2 regions of the Mesorhizobium sp. MC2-1-1 genome follow, and region 1 is predicted to be linked to the other one. Evidence: predicted binding sites of a transcription regulator. Region 1 holds the regulator's gene; the other holds the start of a gene.
What was found. The regulator PhoB, encoded in region 1, activates phosphate uptake and scavenging genes when phosphate is short. The targets are predictions, from matches to a motif close to TGTCATNNANCTGTCAT.
Positions count from the first base shown of each region.

Region 2: ACR64R_RS13010 (esterase-like activity of phytase family protein) is a predicted target of PhoB. The motif match lies at 3,470-3,486, and genes of this name have one in related genera.

Region 1 covers NZ_CP195205.1:3,963,944-3,970,014, reverse strand. The annotation lists gene pstC (phosphate ABC transporter permease subunit PstC) at 1-931, shown strand, start outside; gene pstA (phosphate ABC transporter permease PstA) at 935-1,786, shown strand; gene pstB (phosphate ABC transporter ATP-binding protein PstB) at 1,783-2,586, shown strand; gene phoU (phosphate signaling complex protein PhoU) at 2,607-3,314, shown strand; gene phoB (phosphate regulon transcriptional regulator PhoB) at 3,332-4,021, shown strand; gene ACR64R_RS19615 (ROK family protein) at 4,052-5,287, opposite strand; gene xylF (D-xylose ABC transporter substrate-binding protein) at 5,555-6,071, shown strand, end outside.
Region 2 covers NZ_CP195205.1:2,585,945-2,592,015, reverse strand. The annotation lists gene ACR64R_RS13020 (MFS transporter) at 1-215, shown strand, start outside; gene ACR64R_RS13015 (MATE family efflux transporter) at 337-1,809, opposite strand; gene ACR64R_RS13010 (esterase-like activity of phytase family protein) at 1,901-3,370, opposite strand; gene ACR64R_RS13005 (LacI family DNA-binding transcriptional regulator) at 3,537-4,562, opposite strand; gene ACR64R_RS13000 (Gfo/Idh/MocA family protein) at 4,759-5,790, shown strand; gene ACR64R_RS12995 (sugar phosphate isomerase/epimerase family protein) at 5,787-6,071, shown strand, end outside.

The DNA.
Region 1 (6,071 bases):
AGTGCGCCGCTTCGCCTTAACCGACATGGTCTTCCGGGCGGCTACGCGCGCTTCCGCCATCCTCGTGCTTGTTCTGCTTGGCGGGGTAGCCATCTCGCTGATCGCCGGATCATGGGAAGCGCTGTCGAAGTTCGGCATATCCTTCCTGACGACCGAGTCCTGGAATCCGGTCACCGAGAATTTCGGCGCTTTGGCGCCCATCTACGGCACCATCGTCACCTCGACCATAGCCATCGTCATCGCCGTGCCGATCGGCATCGGCATCGCCGTCTTCCTGACCGAGCTCTGCCCGCGTCCACTGCGGCGTCCGATCGGCATTGCGGTCGAACTGCTCGCCGGCATTCCCTCGATCATCTACGGCATCTGGGGTCTGTTCGTCTTTGCGCCGTTCCTGCAGACGACGATCCAGCCGTTCGTCATCTGGCTCTTCAAGGGTATCCCCGGACTCGACAGCCTGTTCGCCGGCCCTCCCTACGGCATCGGCCTGCTGACCTCGTCGCTGATCCTGGCCATCATGGTGCTGCCCTTCATCACCTCGATCACCAAGGACGTGTTCGACACGGTGCCGGCGGTGCTGAAGGAATCGGCATACGGCATCGGCTGCACGACTTGGGAAGTGACCCGGCGCGTGACCATCCCCTATACGCGCGTCGGCATCATGGGCGGCGTGATGCTCGGACTGGGGCGCGCGCTGGGCGAGACCATGGCCGTCACCTTCGTCATCGGCAACGCGCATCGCATCAGTGCCTCGCTGTTCGCGCCGGGAACGACGATCTCGGCAACGATAGCGAACGAGTTCACCGAGGCCGACGGCAACCTCTACACATCCTCGCTGGTGTCGCTTGGTCTGATCCTCTTCATCATCACCTTCATCATCCTCGCCATCGCGCGCTACATGCTGTTGCGCATCGATAGCCGCACGGGAGCCTGACCGATGTCGGTAGCTATGTCGCTTCATCAGAGACGCAAGCGCAAGAACGCCGTGATGATGGCGCTCTGCGTCATTGCCGCCGGCATCGGCCTTGCCTGGCTGGCGCTGATCCTCGGCGCGCTGATCTACAAGGGCGTTTCCGGCATCTCACCCTCGGTCTTCACCGAGATGACGCCGCCGCCCGGCGACGCCGGCGGCCTGCTCAACGCCATCTACGGCAGCATCGTGATGACCGTCATCGGCATCGTCGTCGGCACGCCGATCGGCGTTCTGGCCGGCACTTACATGGCCGAGTATGGTCGCTTCTCGAAACTCACCACGGTGGTGCGTTTCATCAACGACATCCTGTTGTCGGCGCCCTCGATCATCATCGGCCTGTTCGTCTATGAACTGATGGTCCGGCCGATGGGGCACTTCTCGGCGATCGCCGGCGCCGTCGCATTGTCCATCCTGGTGATCCCCGTCGTGGTGCGCACCACCGAGGACATGCTCAACCTCGTGCCCAACGCGCTGCGCGAGGCGGGGACCGCCATCGGCGCGCCGCGCTGGGTGGTGATCCGTTCCGTCGCCTATCGCGCGGCCTTGTCCGGTATCGTCACCGGCATATTGCTGGCGATCGCTCGCATCTCCGGCGAGACGGCGCCGCTTCTCTTCACCGCGCTCAACAACCAGTTCTGGTCGAGCAATCTCAATGCCCCGATGGCCAGCCTGCCGGTTACCATCTTCCAGTTCGCTCTCAGCCCTTACGAGGAATGGCAGCAACTGGCCTGGACGGGCGCACTCATAATAACCCTGACGGTTCTCGGGTTGAGCGTCATCGCCCGCAGCCTGACCGGACGCAGAGAGGACAGATGAAACCGATGTTGTCCACCGACCTGAATACACCCGACACGATCGTCGAGAAGGCCAAGATCGAGGTCAAGAACCTCAACTTCTACTATGGCCAGTCGAAGGCGCTGAAGGACATAAACCTGTCCCTGCCCGAGCGCAGCGTGACCGCCTTCATCGGCCCGTCGGGCTGCGGGAAGTCGACGCTGCTGCGCGTGCTGAACCGCATCTACGAGCTCTATCCGAAACAGACCGCCGAGGGCCAGGTGCTGCTCGACGGCAAGAACATCCTCGACCGCTCGCAGGACCTGAATCTGCTGCGCACGAAGATCGGCATGGTGTTCCAGAAGCCGACGCCGTTCCCGATGTCGATCTACGAGAACATCGCCTTCGGCGTCAGGCTCTACGAGAAGATCAGCAAGGCCGAGATGGACAATCGCGTCGAACAGGCGCTGAAGCGCGCCGCGCTCTGGACCGAGGTAAAGGACAAGCTCAACGCCAGCGGCCTCAGCCTCTCCGGCGGCCAGCAGCAGCGCCTGTGCATCGCCCGCACCGTCGCGGTGAAGCCCGAGGTGATCCTGCTTGACGAGCCGGCCTCGGCGCTGGATCCGCTGTCGACGGCCAAGATCGAAGAGCTGATCGACGAATTGCAGGCCGATTACACGATCGTCATCGTCACCCACAACATGCAGCAGGCGGCGCGCGTGTCGCGGCAGACGGCGTTCATGTATCTCGGCGAACTGGTCGAGTTCGACCGGACCGAGAAGATCTTCACCTCGCCCCGCGAGAAGCGCACGCAGGACTACATCACCGGCCGCTTCGGCTGAGTTCATACGAGGACAACATCATGGCCGAACATACCGTCGCCTCCTTCGACGAGGATCTGAGGCAGATCAGCCGGCTCATCAACGACATGGGCGATCTCGCCGGCTCCATGGTCGGCGGCTCGACCCGGGCGCTGCTCGAAAGCGACAATGCGCTGGCGCAGCGCGTCGTCTCCGACGACGCCATCATGGACGCGCGCCAGCGCGAGCTCGACGACCGCGCCATCACACTGATCGCCAAGCGGCAGCCGATGGCGGACGACCTGCGCAACGTGGTCGGCTCGATCCGCATGGCGGGCGACCTCGAGCGCATCGGCGATCTTGCCAAGAACATCGCCAAGCGCGTCGGCTCGGTCGGCGTCGCCGCCGCGCCGCGCGATCTCACGCATTCTATCGATTCCATGGCGCAGATGGTGCTGATCCAGGTCCAGGGCGTGATCCAGGAATACATGGTCGGCGATGCCTCGGCGCTCGCCAAGCTGCGCAACGACGATGAACGCATCGACGTCAAATACACCTCGGTCTTCCGCGAGCTCTTGACCTACATGATGGAAGACCCGCGCAACATCACCGCTTGCACGCATCTTCTGTTCTGCGCCAAGAATCTCGAGCGTATCGGCGACCATGTGACCAACATCGCCGAGAACGCCTATTATGTGCTGACCGGCACGCAATTGCCCGCGAACCGTCCGAAGCAGGACGAGACGGCAATGTCGGCGCCGGCTGTCTGACGGAAAAGGTTACCCCGATGATCGCGCCACGAATCATGGTGGTGGAAGACGAGGAGCCGCTGGGGGTGCTGCTCCGCTACAATCTCGAATCCGAGGGCTACCAGGTGGAAGTGGTCACCCGCGGCGACGAGGCCGAAATCCGCCTTCAGGAAAACGTTCCCGACCTGCTCGTGCTCGACTGGATGGTGCCGGCCGTTTCCGGCATCGAGCTTTGCCGGCGTCTCAGGATGCGGCCCGAGACCGAGCGGCTGCCGATCATCATGCTGACGGCTCGCGGCGAGGAAAGCGACCGCGTGCGCGGCCTGTCCACCGGCGCCGACGACTATCTGGTCAAGCCGTTCTCGACGCCGGAGTTCATGGCGCGCGTCAAGGCATTGCTGCGCCGCGCCAAGCCGGAGGTGCTGTCCAGCGTGCTCAAGGTCGGCGACATCGTGCTCGACCGTGAATCGCACCGCGTTTACCGCAAGAAGAGCGAGATCAGGCTCGGCCCGACCGAGTTCCGCCTGCTCGAATTCATGATGCGCCATCCCGGCCGCGTGTTCTCGCGCAGCCAGCTGCTCGACAATGTCTGGGGCGAGACGATCTATATCGACGAGCGCACTGTGGACGTCCATGTCGGGCGCCTGCGCAAGGCCGTCAACAATGGCCGCATGCCGGATGTCATCCGCACCATCCGTGGGGCGGGCTACGCGATCCGGGAGGACTAGGGATACGTATCTCGGCGCTTGCACTCGCCACTATGCAACGTGCTTGCCCGCTCTCGCCTGGACGCCCGGCGCGAAAATCTCCTGGTCGACGAAGGTCAGAGCGCGCATGGCGCAGCCTTCGCGGATCAGTGGCAGTTCGTTCGGCTCGGTGTCGAAGGAGATCGATTTCGAGTGCTGGCCGCCGGCGGTCTGGGCGATCGCCTCCCTCAGCGCCGGCTCGATCAGGTCGAAGGCGGCCGCGCTGACGCCGACCATCGCGACGGGCGCCGGGTCGATGAGGGCGAACAGGCTGCCAAGACCGAAGCCAAGCGCCTCGCCTGCGCGGCGATAGGCCTCGCGCTCCAAGCCGTTCTCCTGCCGGGCCTTTGCCGCCAGCGCCCGCATGTCGGCGTCGCCGACGTCGGTCGGCGTTGCATCCTCGCTTATTCCCATGGCGCTGCGCCAGATCGCATAATTGCCGGCATAGGCCTCGACGCAGCCGCGGCGGCCGCAGCGGCAAAGCGCCCCGCCCGGCCGGTGGATCATGTGGCCGAACTCGCCGCCGGAGGAATGCGTGCCCATGAAAAGCTCGCCCTTCAGCACCAGGCCCATGCCGATACCGTGTGAGAGCAGGATCGCGATGAAATTGTCGCGATAGCGCTCGGGATCGCGCCATTGGAGCGCCACCGCCATCATGTTGCAATCGTTTTCCATCGTGGCCGGGATGCCGAACTCCGCCTCCAGTATGTCGGCGAAGGGAATGTCCGTCAGTGGCGTGATCGGCGACCACAGCATGGCGCGCGCTTGGGAATCGGCGATGCCCTGAATGCCCATGGCAATGCGGGCGACGCTGCCGACATCGAGGTCGGAATCCTCCAGCCGGCGCCTGACGATGGCGACGCATTCGCCGATCAGTTCGTCGCGCGGCAATGTCAGCGTGTCGAGTCGGCGCTGCTCCTCGGCGATGACCTGGCCGGCATAGTCGATGACGGCGACGGAGAGGAAGTTGAGCGACAGCACCACCGTCAGCACCGCGGCGGCTTCGGGGTTGAGCGCGAGACCGATCTGCGGCCGACCGCGTCGCAAAGCCGTCGGCTCGCTGGCCTTGCTTTCCGCGAGAATGCCCTCCTGGATCAGATCGGCGGAGATCGCCGAAATGGTCGAGTGGCTGAGCCCGGTGGTGGCGGCAATCTCCGTGCGGGACGGCTGGCCGGCGCGACGCACGGCCGCAATCACCATGGCGCGATTGCGCCGGCGCAAGTCGTCGTGGCGGATTCCGACCGACATCTCTCGCACGTCCTCCCGGGTCGTCGCGGCCTTGTGATGATGCCTTGGCCTGTCGCCGACACGCTATGGATAGTGGCAGAAGCCAAAGCCCATGTCATTATTTATTGCGAATGTCGAAAAAATCCCGGGACACATCAAAAGCCATCAGAATCCCGGTTGACAGGGCCGTTTTGCTGCACCACTATTTTTTTGAGGCTCGAAAAAAAGCCTCTTTGCCGGTCTTCGGACCAGTCTGGGTCGCGCCGCCGAGGGCGCAGGGAGGATATCATGAAGAAATTCGCAGCCGCCATCCTGGCGGGCGTTGCCATGTCGCTGACGCTGGCGTCGGTCGCCGAGGCGAAGGGCAAGGTGATCGGCGTCTCGTGGTCGAATTTCCAGGAAGAGCGCTGGAAGACCGACGAAGCGGCGATGAAGGCTGCCATCGAGGCCGCCGGCGACAAGTATATTTCGGCCGATGCGCAGTCCAACCCGGGCAAGCAGCTGACCGACGTCGAAAGCCTGATCTCGCAAGGCGCCAACGCGCTGATCATCCTGGCGCAGGACGCCTCGGCTATCGGGCCGGCTGTGCAGAAGGCCCTGGACGAAGGCATTCCGGTCGTTGGCTATGACCGCCTGATCGAGAACAAGGACGTGTTCTACCTGACCTTCGACAACAAGGAAGTCGGCCGCATGCAGGCCCGCGAGGTGTTCAAGGTGAAGCCGGAAGGCAATTACGTCTTCATCAAGGGCTCTGGCGCCGATCCGAACGCGGATTTCCTGTTCTCCGGCTCGATGGAAGTGCTGA
Region 2 (6,071 bases), 1.4 Mb from region 1:
TGCAAGTGGTGAACCAGACCGCGCCGGCAGATCGCCGCGCCGAGGTCGTGTCGGCCTTCTTCATCTGCTGCTTCTGCGGCAACGCGCTGCCGGTGATCGGCATCGGCATCCTGACGACCGTGACGAATGCGACGATGGCGAGCCTCGCCTTTGCCGTCATGATCACAGTGTTTTCGCTGGTGGCGCTGGGGTTCGGCGCCAAATACGCACGCTAGACCAGGACGGCGTTTCGTTGAGTATCGTGACCCTGACCTAACTCCTGTTGGAGCATGATATTTTCCGAAAACCGGTTCCCACTTTCGGGGTCATGTCCTAGCTGCCGGCCGACGCGGCCGCTCAGCCGTCCGGCGTCTCGGGAGCCAGACGCGCGCGCTGGCGTGGCACGCCGAGGCCCGTGTCCGGTGGCTCGCCGACGGCCGGCCTGCCCTCGATCATGTGCATCGTGCGCCAACGGCCGAAGCGATAGTAGGCGGCGGCCAGCAGAAGCGACGCGATCGAGCCGGCAGGGAAGCTCCACCACAGCGCCTCCTGGCCGATGACGCTGCGCATGGAGTAGGCAAAGCCGGTGCGGATGATCAGCACCGAGATGACCAGGATGATCAGCGGCGGCATCACGGCGCCGGTGGCGCGTACAGTCGCGAACAGGACGATGGTGATGCCGAACAGGATGAACGACCAGGACGCGACCTTGTTGATGTGGGCGGCGATGTCGATCGCGGTACTGTCGCCGATGAGGAAAAGGCTGAGCACCGCGCGGTCGAAGACGAAAAGCAGCGCCACCAGGGAGCCCGTCAGCACCAGGTTGAAGCCAACGCCAGAGGCTGCGACCTTGCCGATGCGGTCCCAGCGGCCGGCACCTACATTCTGCGCCGCCATCGAGGAGACCGCGGCGCCGATCGCGAGAGCCGGCATCTGGATATAGGTCCAGAGCTGCGCGGCGATGCCATAAGCGGCCGCGACCTGCGATCCGTAGGAATTGACGATGCCCATCACCGTCAGCGCGGCGGCGGAGATGACGATCATCTGCAGACCCATTGGTACGCCCTTGAAGACGACGATACGCAGCAGCGCCGGGTCCGGCTTGAGAAGGGCGAGGTCGGCGCCCGCCAGCCTGAGCGGATGTTTGCGGACATAGAGCACGATCAGGATGGCGATCACGCTGACGGTCTGGCCGACAAGCGTCGACATTGCCGAGCCGGCGATGCCAAGCTCGGGGAAGGGACCGATGCCGCGGATCAACAGCGGGTTGAGCACGACGTCAAGAACGACCGCCAGCGCCATGAAGATAAACGGCGTTCGCGAATCGCCGGCGCCGCGCAGCACGGTCATGACGAAGGACAGAAGGTTCATCATCGGCACGGCGACGAAGATGATGCGCAGATAGGCGCGCGCCAGCGGCAAGGCGTCCGCCGGCGTGCCGAGCCCGTTGAGGATGGCGTCGACCCAGACCCAGCCGCAGACGGCGAACACCACCGAGACCAGGAAGAAGAAGGTTGCGCTGGTGCCGACGATGCTTCGCGCCTTCGGCAGGTCGCGGGCACCAACCGACTGCGCGACCAGGATGGTTGCCGCCATGCCGACGCCGAATACGGTGCCTAGTATGAGAAACAGCACGAGATTGGCGTTGGAGGTGGCGGTCAGCGCAGCCTCGCCGAGGAAACGGCCGACCCAGACGGAATTGATCGATCCGTTGAGCGATTGCAGCACGTTGGAGCCCAGCACCGGCAGCGCGAACAAAAGCAGCGTTCGCGGGATCGGGCCGCTGGTCAGGTCGCCGACACGCTGGCGGCCGCTCGTCTTGTCATCCATGGCACGTCCCGAAAATGAATCAGGCCCGCGATGCTATCGCAGGCCTGACGCTCATGCATCCCTTCCGGGCTGGGCCAGATGACCAGCTGACTTACTGTGTGTTGCTGGAAAGGCCGGGCAGCGTGACCTGATAGACCAGGAAGGTGGTGTCGACGTCGGCGCCATCCTCGGCCTTGTAGGGCGCGCCGACCTGGAAGCCGTCCTGGGTGAGGAAGTCGTTGTCGTTGGCGACGAACAGGAAATAATCGTCGGGCAGTTTCGGATCGAGCACGGAGACCAGCGACATCGCCTCCCACTTCTCCGACAGGTTGTCCTTGTCGTTCGGCGCGCCATTGTGCAGGCCGAAGCGGCCGAGCTCGCTCTTGTCATTGATGTCGATGAAGGCGGTGAGCTTGGCAGGCGTGACCGACGGGTCAAGCACGCCCTTCGGCGCGACCGGCTTGTCGGCGGCGTCGAACGGGCCATTGGCGATATCGGTGGCGGCGGAGAGATCGACGATCTCGATCTTGCGATAGAGCGACTCGTCGCCCTTGAGACCCTGGCCGTTGCCCGAGTCGCGCGCCAGCATCAGGAAGCTCTTGTCGGAGAGCGCGACGATCTCGCTCTGCGCGGCGACCTTGGTCTTGCCCTTGGCGTCCTTGAAGACCGGCAGCGGCACGACATATTCGTGCGCCAGTTTCAAATGGGCGAGGTCGGAGGCGTCATAGACCAACGCGCGGGTGTTCTGGCGCGTCGCGGCGGAATCGCCGCCATCCTGGCGGGTGGCCGACTGCAGCACGGCGATCAGGAACCTGCCGTCAGGGGTCATCGACATGCCTTCGAGGCCCTGGTTGTTCTGGCGGCCGGTCTCCGGATCTTTCGGGTCGGGCTCGGCGGCGCCGGGACCGGGATTGTCGGAAGCGAAGTTCGGCTTGCCGTGGCGCGTCGGCACCAGGGCCGCAGGCGGCTGCGTCGCCGACATCAGGCGGCCTTCGGCCGAGAAGCGATAGATGTTGGGGCCGTATTCGTCGGAAATGAACATGGTGCCGTCCGGCAGGCGCACGATCGCTTCGTCGTCCAGCGCCAGCTTGCCGTTGTCGGCCTGGGGCAGGATCGGCATATCGCCTGCGGCTTGGCGCACGCCGTTCAACGGATCGAGGCCGGTGGCGTCGGTGCCCTTGTCGTCGGTCAGGAGCATGGTGTCGGCGAGCGTCGCCTTGACGCCGGTCTGTTCCTTCCCCGAGGCGGGCGCGGCACCTGGAGCGGTCGGGGTCAGCTCGATCGAGATCGTGTTCAGGCGCGGACGGTAGTCGGTGGTGCCGACGACATTGTAGCCGCGATCCGGCAGCAACCAGAGCGAGCCCTTGTAGCCAGCGCCGTCGCGCGCCCAGCCCTTGGTGTCGATCGACATGCCGGAACCCGAACCGAAAGTCTCGCCGAACTTGTCTTTCTGGCTGGCCGGGATGCGGCCGACGCCGACCAGCCCCTTGTTGACATAGGCGACGCCATCCGCGAGCGCCGGGGGGAGCGTGAGCAGGACCAGTGCCGCGCCGAGCGCGACGGTTCGGTTGAGATGCTTCATGAATATCCCTTCGTGACGAGCATGGCGGCCAATGGCTGAAAGGGCGCAGGATCGAAGATGCCGCAAGCCGCTTTCCGTCGAGCGGTCTAGGACGCCAACGTGATGGTTGCGTGACAGGAGGGGACGCCCTTCACCCATACGAAGGGGAGAAGGGAGAGGCTTCCGCTCAATCGCTCTCTCTTGCGATCAGCTCCAGCGGCCAGACCTCTCGGATGATGCGCGGCCCTTCCGGGCCAGCGAAAGCAGGCAGCGCGGCCAGAAGCATCTCGGCCAGCCGCCGACCCATGGGCTCCAGTGCCGGACGGAAGGCGGTCAATGTCGGCGAGAAGTAGCGACAGAGCGGCGTGTCTACGATGACGATCACCGCCATGTCATGGCCAGGCTTGATTCCCATCTCGGCAAGCGCCTTGCAGCCGCCAAGCGCCATCGCGTCATTGTTGAAGATGATCGCCGTCGGCGGGTCCCTGGAGCGCATGACTTGCGGCGTCACCTGGTATCCGCCGGTCTCGTTGATGAACCCGTCGGCGACCAAGCCGGGGTCGACCTCGATGCCATGCCGCTTCAGCGCCTTGCGGTAGCCGTCGAGGAACAGGTAGCCGAAGTTGAGATCAAGCGAAGGGCGGATGGCAGCAATGCGGCGGTGGCCGCGCGCGACCAGCCGCTCGACGGCTTCATCGCCCGCCCGCTCGAAATCGATGTCGAGCGAAGGATAGGTGTCGCCGCCGGACCGACTTCGGCCAAGCGTTGCGAAGGGGAAGCCGGCCTTGCTGAGATAGTCGATCCGATCGTCTTCACGCCGTGTATTGGCCAACACGACCGCGTCGGCCCGGCGCGTCTCGACCACGCGGCGCAACCGCTCCTGCTGATATTGGCCGGGCTCACCCATGACGACCATAAGATCGAGGTCATGCTCGGCAAGCTTCGCCTGCAGCCCGATGAGGAACGGGATGAAGAAGGGCTCGCCATATTGCTGGTCGCCGGGATGCGGCTGCAGCATGAAGGCGATCGAACGGGTGGCGCCTTGCCTCAGACTGCGGCCGGACTGGTTTGGCGAATAGTTCAATTCCCTGGCCGCTTCCAGCACGCGCTGGCGTGTATCGGCGTTGACATCGGCGCGGCCGTTCAGCGCCCGGGACACGGTGCCGATTGAAATGTTCAGATGACGCGCAAGGTCGTGAATGCTGGACGCCAAGAGCCACTCTCCCTTGCCTTGGCTAGCATTGGCCGCCGCCCGGGCCAAGGCATCCGGAAGATTTTTGAGAGACAGCCGGTTGACATTCTACGCCATCGGGTGTGTTCTCGTAAACGTTTACGGAAAAACGTTTACGGTCCTGCCGTGAATGCCGTGATCACCGGTCTGGAGGGACCGGGCGGAGGAGGAGCGCTGGATGATGAAGGTCGTCCTGGTCGGGTGCGGAGCGATGAGCAAGCACTGGCTCGATGCCGCAAGGCGGGCCGATGGGCTTGCCGTTGTCGGCCTTGTCGATCTCGATGCCGAACGGGCGCAGGGGCGGGCGCGCGAATACGAGCTCACCAACGCTGTCATTGGCACCAGCCTCGATGCCGTCCTTGATCAGACCAAGCCGGATGCCGTGTTCGACGTCGTGGTTCCGGCAGCGCGCCGCGAGGTCGCGCTTTCGGCCTTCGCCCATAATTGCCATTTGCTCACCGAAAAGCCGCTGGCCGACAGTCCCGAAAACGCACACGCCATCATCGCGGCGGCGCGGCGAGCCGGTCGCATCCATGCCGTGGTCCAGAACCGCCGCTATGTCGCCAATGTCCGGCGCATCCGGCGTTTCCTCGACTCCGGCGCGATCGGCGCGCCGACCAGCATCCATGCCGACTTCTTCGTCGCCCCGCATTTCGGCGGCTTTCGCGAGGAGATGGAGCATGTGCTGCTGCTCGACATGGCGATCCACACCTTCGATGCGGCCCGCTATATGGTCGCGGGCGAACCGGCGAGCGTCTATTGCCAGGAGTGGGAGCCGGCCAATTCCTGGTACCGGCAGGGCTCGTCGGCAAGCGCCGTCTTCGATTTCGGTGGCGGCAAGGTTTTCACCTATGCCGGATCCTGGTGCGCCGACGGTTTTCGCACGAGCTGGGAAAGCGCTTGGCGCATCGTCGCTGAACGGGGCAGCCTGATCTGGGACGGCTATGATGATTTGAAGGCCGAAGTGGTCGCGTCAGGCCGCGACGGCATCATCGACAAGACCCAACCGATCGAAGTGCCGCCGCTCGATCCCGCCGATCGCATCGACGGTCATCTCGGCATCATCCAGGATTTCATGCAGGCGGTCGAGGCCGGCACCGAGCCGGAAACGCGCGGCATCGACAATATCCGCAGTCTGGCCATGGTGTTCGGTGCCATCGAGAGCGCCGAGACCGGGCGCCGCGTCCCGATCACACAGGAACAGCAATGATGCCGAACCCGCTTCTCGATATCAGGATCGGCACCATGGTGCGGGCCAATCTCGACGATCCGGCGGCCTATATCAGGCAGATCCTGCCGCTCGGCTTCGAGAGCATCCAGCCCTTCTTCTGGCAGACGCTGGGCGGCAAGGATCTGCCGCGGCTGGCCGGAGAGATCCGTGAGGCGATCGGCGACGCCGACGTCATCGTGTCGTCGATCGGCGTGTTCGGTAATCCGCTGGAGAGCGGCGACGTCGATCGCGGCGTGCTCGCGGCCTGGGAGACCGTCATC